Actinocatenispora sera: one gene and its partner. The protein of the gene in region 1 interacts with the protein of each later gene in a pairwise test. Links are inferred from orthologs where the notes say so. Each region holds a gene or a part of one and is shown in the gene's direction. Other genes may lie near its edges.

Region 1 (3,365 bases):
CGTGTACCTTGCTGTCCGATACGCGTACCGACTCAGGGATTCGGACGTTCAGCGCGATGAGCTGGACACGGGGAGGATTCGAATGACTTCCGAGCAGGACGAGAACGCGAGCGAGCGCTCCACCGGCCGGCACGCGGCCCCCGACGGCGCGCCGCGCGACCCGCGGATCGACCTCAGCCGCGACCCGCACCCGGGGGTCCCGGACCACGCCGCGCCCGAAGAGGACTGAGCACCCGGCACCGGTACCCCGGCCCCGGGGCGCCGGTGCGGTGGACTGCCGGTACCGCCCCGGACGCGTCGGTCATGCTGGGTCCATGCCGAACGCACAGCCCGATCCCACCGGGGTGACCAGCCCGAACGCGGCGCCCGGCCGGTACGAGGGGACCGCCGCCAGCGCGGTGTCCGCTCCGGCCGACGGGTTCGTCCGGGTCTTCGACGCCCACGAGCACAACCTGGCGCACGTCGACGTCGCGGTACCGCGGGACGTGCTGGCGGTGTTCACCGGGGTGTCCGGTTCCGGCAAGTCGTCGCTGGCGTTCGGCACCATCTACGGTGAGGCGCAACGGCGCTACCTGGAGTCGGTCGCGCCGTACGCGCGGCGGCTGATCCAGCAGGCGGGTGTGCCGCACGTCGACGAGATCACCGGGCTGCCGCCGGCGGTGGCGCTGGAGCAGCGCCGGGCGGCCGGCTCGTCCCGGTCCTCGGTCGGCACCCTGACCACGCTGTCCAACCTGTTGCGGATGCTGTTCTCCCGGGCCGGCGACTACCCGCCCGGGATCGCGTTCATGGACTCCGACTCGTTCTCGCCCAACACCGCGGTCGGCGCCTGCCCCCGCTGCCACGGACTGGGTACGGTGCACGAGGTCACCGAGGCCTCGCTGGTACCGGATCCGTCGCTGTCGATCCGGGAGCACGCGATCGCCGCCTGGCCCGGCGCCTGGCTGGGCAAGAACCTGCGCGACATCGTCGCCACCCTCGGCTACGACATCGACAAGCCGTGGCGCGAGCTGGATCAGGCCGACCGCGACTGGATCCTGTTCACCGACGACCAACCCGTCGTCACCGTGCATCCGGAGCGCGAGGCGGGCCGGATCCAGCGGCCGTACCAGGGCAAGTACCAGAGCGCGAAACGCTACGTGCTGCACACGTTCGCGGACTCCAAGTCGGCCACGATGCGGCGCCGGATGGAGCGTTTCCTGGTGTCCGGGCCCTGCCCGACCTGCCACGGCGCCCGGCTCAAGCCCGAGGCGCTCGCCGTCACGTACGCCGGCCGTACCATCGCGCAGCTGACCGGCGAGCCGCTGTCGGAGCTGGCGGAACTGTTGCGCCTCACCGCGGAACACGGTTCGCCGGACCACCCGGCCCAGCCGATCGCGGCCGACCTGGTGGCCCGCGTCGACGTGCTGTCGAAGATGGGGATCGGTTACCTGAGCATGGATCGGGCCACCCCGACGCTGTCCGCCGGTGAGTTGCAGCGGCTGCGCCTGGCCACCCAGCTGCGATCCGGGCTGTTCGGTGTGGTGTACGTGCTGGACGAGCCGTCGGCGGGCCTGCACCCCGCGGACACCGAGGCGCTGCTCGCGGTGCTGGACGAGCTGCGCGCCGCCGGCAACTCGCTGTTCGTCGTCGAGCACGACCTCGACGTGGTGCGCCGCGCCGACTGGGTGGTGGACGTCGGCCCCGGCCCCGGCGAGTACGGCGGCCGGATCCTTTACTCCGGGCCCGTTTCCGGGCTCGCCGGCGCGGCCGGGTCGGTCACCCGGCGGTACCTGTTCGACGGGGCCGGCGAGCGCCGCACCACGCGCCGCGACCCGTCGTCCTGGCTGACGCTCACCGGGGTACGCCGGCACAATCTGGCAGACCTGACCGTCTCCCTGCCGCTGGGCGTGTTCACCGCGATCACCGGGCTCTCCGGTGCCGGCAAGTCGACGCTGCTGCAGGTCCTCGCCGAGGTGGTACGGGCCAAGCTCGGCGACGAACCGGCGGACGACCTGCCCGACGCCGACGGGCTCGAGCCGGTCGGCCGGTTGGTGCAGGTCGACCAGAAGCCGATCGGCCGCACCCCGCGGTCCAACCTCGCCACCTACACCGGCCTGTTCGACGTGGTACGCAAGGCGTTCGCGGACACCCCGCAGGCGCGCGAGCTCGGGTACGCCGCGGGCCGGTTCTCCTTCAACGTGCCCGGCGGCCGGTGCGAGACCTGCCAGGGCGACGGGTATGTGGCGGTGGAGCTGCTGTTCCTGCCCGGCACGTACGCGCCGTGCCCGACCTGCCACGGCGCCCGCTACACCCCGGAGACGCTGGAGATCACCTACCATGGCCGGAACATCGCCGCGGTACTCGACCTGTCCGTCGACGCGGCCACCGAGTTCTTCGCCGACCTGCCGGTGGCGTTGCGCAGCCTGCGCGCGCTGCGCCGGGTCGGACTGGGTTACCTGCGGTTGGGCCAGCCCGCGACCGAGCTGTCCGGCGGTGAGGCGCAACGGATCAAGCTCGCCACCGAGCTGCAGCGACCGGCCCGCGGGCACACGATCTACCTGCTCGACGAGCCGACCACCGGGCTGCACCCGGCCGACATCGAACTGCTCGACGCCCAGCTGCACGAGCTGGTCGATGCCGGCAACACGGTGGTCGTGGTCGAGCAGGACCTCGCCACGATCGCCGGCGCCGACTGGGTGATCGACCTCGGCCCGGCCGGCGGCCACCGGGGCGGCCACGTCGTCGCCACCGGCACCCCCGAACAGCTCACCACCAACGCCACCAGCCCGACCGCCCCCTACCTACGCCCCCACCTCCACTGACCGGCAGCCCGGCCAGCAACACCAGCCCGGCACCACGCGCGCCCAGGCTGACCCGGCAACGATCACCGCACCCAGTGGTTGCCGTGCGGGTTGACCCGGCGCCACTCCCGCTCCCACGCCGCCAATCGGGCCCGATCCAGCAGCCAGCGCAGCACCAGCCACGCCGCCCCCACGCCGGCCACGATCGCGAACAGCAGCCCCAACCCGGTACCGGCACTCGACATGGTGACCTGGGTGGTGGACGGCGGCGCCGCGACGGGCCGGCCGCGGTGGTCGAGCCAGATCGGTACCTGGGCGCCGCGATGCAGCCCCGGCGTCGCGTAGACGGTACCGGTGCGGGCCTGGTCACCGACGTGCCAGCGGGCCCGGACCGGAACGGAACCGGCGGCGCCGTCGGCCGCTGCGACGCCGATCGAGTCGGGCGCGTTGGCCAGCAGTACCGCGGTGGCCGGCTGGCGCTCGGCCCGCTCTCGGGCGGCGGCCGAGCTGCGGCTGGCCGCGATGTTCAGCCCGATCAGGATCGTCACCGGTACGGCGACGAGGAGCAGCAGGACGGCGAACAGC
Region 2 (3,297 bases), 1.4 Mb from region 1 along the record:
CCCGCGCTCGCGGTCGCCTCGCTCGGCGCCGGGCCGAGCCCGCTGACCGAGCGCGAACGCGACGTGCTGGCGGCCGGCGCGGGCGGCGCCTCGGTGGCGCAGATCGCCGACCGGCTGGCGCTGTCGGGTGGCACCGTGCGCAACTACCTGTCCAGCGCGATCGGGAAGACCGGGGCCCGCAACCGCACCGAGGCGGCCCGGATCGCCCGCGACAACGGCTGGCTCTGAGCCGGGCGGGGCTCGCGCGGCGAGGCCCCGGCCTCGCGGCCGGAGCCTCGCCGGGCAGGTCGCCCACGGTGGGCGGTCAGGCTCAACCCCCGACCTGCCTCGGGCGCGCCTCACCGGCCGTGGCCGGGGCTGCGACCCCCGCCGGAGATGCGGTACGAGACCGTGAGTGGATCGGCCTCGCTCGTCTTCCCCGGTCGGTGCCGCAAGCGGCCTGCTGCCACGAACGGTAGACCGGTGGGGTGGGCCACACAACCCGTTCCGGCCGAGTGGGCGAACAGCGAGATTCGTGCCGGTTTCGGCGTGGCCGCCCGGGCTGCGCGACCGTGCCGCGTCGGCCGCCCCGAACTGTCGGGGGCCCGTCGTAGCCTGGATGCATGACGCGTGAGATCCCCCGTCGCGAGGGCGCCTTCCAGGTGATCAGCGACTACCAACCCGCTGGTGACCAGCCCGCCGCGATCGACGAGCTGGAGCGGCGGGTCAAGGCGGGGGAGCGGCACACCGTGCTGCTCGGCGCCACCGGCACCGGCAAGAGCGCCACCGCCGCCTGGCTGATCGAGCGGTTGCAGCGGCCGACCCTGGTGCTGGCACCCAACAAGACGCTGTGCGCCCAGCTGGCGAAGGAGCTCGGGGAGCTGCTGCCCAACAACGCGGTCGGCTACTTCGTCAGCTACTACGACTACTACCAGCCCGAGGCGTACATCCCGCAGACCGACACCTACATCGAGAAGGACTCCTCGATCAACGAGGAGGTCGACCGGCTGCGGCACGCCGCGACGATGAACCTGCTGACCCGCTCCGACACGGTGGTGGTGGCCACCGTCTCGGCGATCTACGGCCTGGGCACCCCGCAGGAGTACATCGAGCGGGCGGTGCGGCTGACCGTCGGTACCGAATACGACCGGGACGCGTTGCTGCGCCGGCTGGTCGACGACCAGTACACCCGCAACGACGTGGCGTTCCAGCGCGGCACGTTCCGGGTGCGCGGGGACACGCTGGAGATCATCCCGGCGTACGAGGAGCTCGCGGTGCGCATCGAGTTCTTCGGCGACGAGGTCGAGAAGATGTACTACTTGCATCCGCTGACCGGTGAGGTGATCCGGGAGGCCGAGGATCTGATGATCTTCCCGGCGAGCCACTACGTGGCCGGCCCGGAGCGGATGGAGCGGGCCATCCGCGACATCGAGGCGGAGCTGGGCGAGCGGCTCGCCGAGCTGGACCGGCAGGGCAAGCTGCTGGAGTCGCAGCGGCTGCGGATGCGCACCCAGTACGACATCGAGATGATGCGGCAGGTGGGCTTCTGTTCCGGCATCGAGAACTACTCGATGCACTTCGACGGCCGGGCGCCCGGCACCCCGCCGCACACCCTGCTCGACTACTTCCCGGACGACTTCCTGACCATCATCGACGAGTCGCACAACACCGTCCCGCAGATCGGCGGGATGTACGAGGGCGACGCGTCGCGCAAGCGCACCCTGATCGAGCACGGCTTCCGGCTGCCGTCGGCCGCCGACAACCGGCCGCTGCGGTTCGACGAGTTCGAAGAGCGGGTCGGCCAGACCGTGTACATGTCGGCCACCCCCGGCCCGTGGGAGCTGGAGCGCTCGGGTGGTGAGTTCGTCGAGCAGGTGATCCGGCCGACCGGCCTGGTCGACCCGCAGGTGGTGGTGCTGCCCACGAAGGGGCAGATCGACGACCTGATGGCGCAGATCAACGAGCGCACCGAGCGCAACGAGCGGGTGCTGGTCACCACGCTGACCAAGAAGATGGCCGAGGACCTCACCGACTACCTGCTGGAGCACAACATCCGGGTGCGCTACCTGCACTCGGAGGTCGACACGCTGCGCCGGGTCGAGCTGCTGCGCGAGCTGCGCCAGGGCGAGTACGACGTGCTCGTCGGCATCAACCTGCTGCGGGAGGGGCTCGACCTGCCCGAGGTGTCGCTGGTGGCGATCCTGGACGCGGACAAGGAAGGCTTCCTGCGCTCCGGTACCAGCCTGATCCAGACCATCGGCCGCGCCGCCCGCAACGTGTCCGGCCAGGTGATCATGTACGCGGACGCGATCACCCCGTCGATGCGGCACGCGCTGGAGGAGACCGATCGGCGGCGCGAGAAGCAGGTCGCCTACAACGCCGAGCACGGCGTCGACCCGCAGCCGTTGCGCAAGAAGATCGGCGACATCCTGGACGACATCTACCGGGCCGCCGACGACGCCGAGTCGCTGGTCGGCGGCGGTGGCCGGCAGCAGTCCCGGGGCAAGGCGCCGGTGCCGGAGGCGCGCAGCCGCAACCGTTCCCGGGCCGCGTCCGGCGAGCCGACCGGCGCCGGGATGGCCCGCGCAGAGCTCGCCGACCTGATCCAGCAGCTCAACGACCAGATGCTCGCGGCCGCCCGGGAGTTGCAGTTCGAGCTCGCCGCGCGAATCCGTGATGAGATAGCCGAGTTGAAGAAGGAGCTGCGCGGCATGGACGCCGCCGGCGTGAAGTGAGGTGGACAGCTGATGACCGTCGGGCGCCGCACCGGTTCGCCAGTGCCCCCGGACGCCGAGGACATGACGCTGCTCGGCGGTGGTCGGCTGCCGGCCGGCAACACCCGGCCGTTGCTGGAGCTGCTCACCATGTACGCCGGCAGTGGCTTCGATCCGGCCGAGTGGTCGGCCGCCGAGTCGGCGTTGCAGCAGACCGACGACGCCACCGGCTCCTGGTACACCCATCCCATCCTCGGCGGGGTGGCCCGGCTGGTGGTGGTGATGGCGCGGGCATCCGAGGACGAGGTGCTGATGCGGGTCTGGGGTGACGAGCGCGCCGGACTCAACGAGCGGATCGACACCCTGTTCGACGTCGGGTCGATGTTCCGGATGTCGCCGGCCTGACTTCTCCCCGACCGCACCGACCGGTAGCGTGTGCCCGGCCGGTTCGGTGGGGAGGGTGGGTGTTCGGGTCGATCCTGGCGGCGCTGACCGCGCCGCTGTTCACCGCGCTGGGTACGTCGGTGAGTGGTGCGGAGGCGTTCGGGTTCGTCACCGGTGCGCTGTGCGTGTGGCTGGTCGCGCGGCAGCACATCGCGAACTG

The links.
Region 2: the proteins of Asera_RS17930 (region 1) and uvrB interact in binary tests that used the Escherichia coli proteins (3 or more experiments, as listed by UniProt). The link is inferred for Actinocatenispora sera from one-to-one orthologs.

The regions. Positions count from the first base shown.
Region 1 is NZ_AP023354.1:3,763,624-3,766,988, reverse strand. What follows is about bases 8-3,057. They hold Asera_RS17930 (excinuclease ABC subunit UvrA), read left to right. Parts: upstream 8-314; coding sequence 315-2,801; downstream 2,802-3,057. Other genes in these bases: Asera_RS17925 (Rv1733c family protein), read right to left, coding at 2,864-3,057; Asera_RS17935 (hypothetical protein), read left to right, coding at 83-229. Also shown: more of Asera_RS17925, read right to left, coding at 3,058-3,365. UniProt on the Escherichia coli protein: The UvrABC repair system catalyzes the recognition and processing of DNA lesions. UvrA is an ATPase and a DNA-binding protein. A damage recognition complex composed of 2 UvrA and 2 UvrB subunits scans DNA for abnormalities.
Region 2 is NZ_AP023354.1:5,178,630-5,181,926, reverse strand. Bases 177-3,158 are described here. They hold uvrB (excinuclease ABC subunit UvrB), read left to right. Parts: upstream 177-602; coding sequence 603-2,714; downstream 2,715-3,158. Other genes in these bases: pnuC (nicotinamide riboside transporter PnuC), read left to right, coding at 3,158-3,158; Asera_RS24490 (hypothetical protein), read left to right, coding at 2,727-3,098; Asera_RS24500 (response regulator transcription factor), read left to right, coding at 177-228. Also shown: more of Asera_RS24500, read left to right, coding at 1-176; more of pnuC, read left to right, coding at 3,159-3,297. UniProt on the Escherichia coli protein: The UvrABC repair system catalyzes the recognition and processing of DNA lesions. A damage recognition complex composed of 2 UvrA and 2 UvrB subunits scans DNA for abnormalities.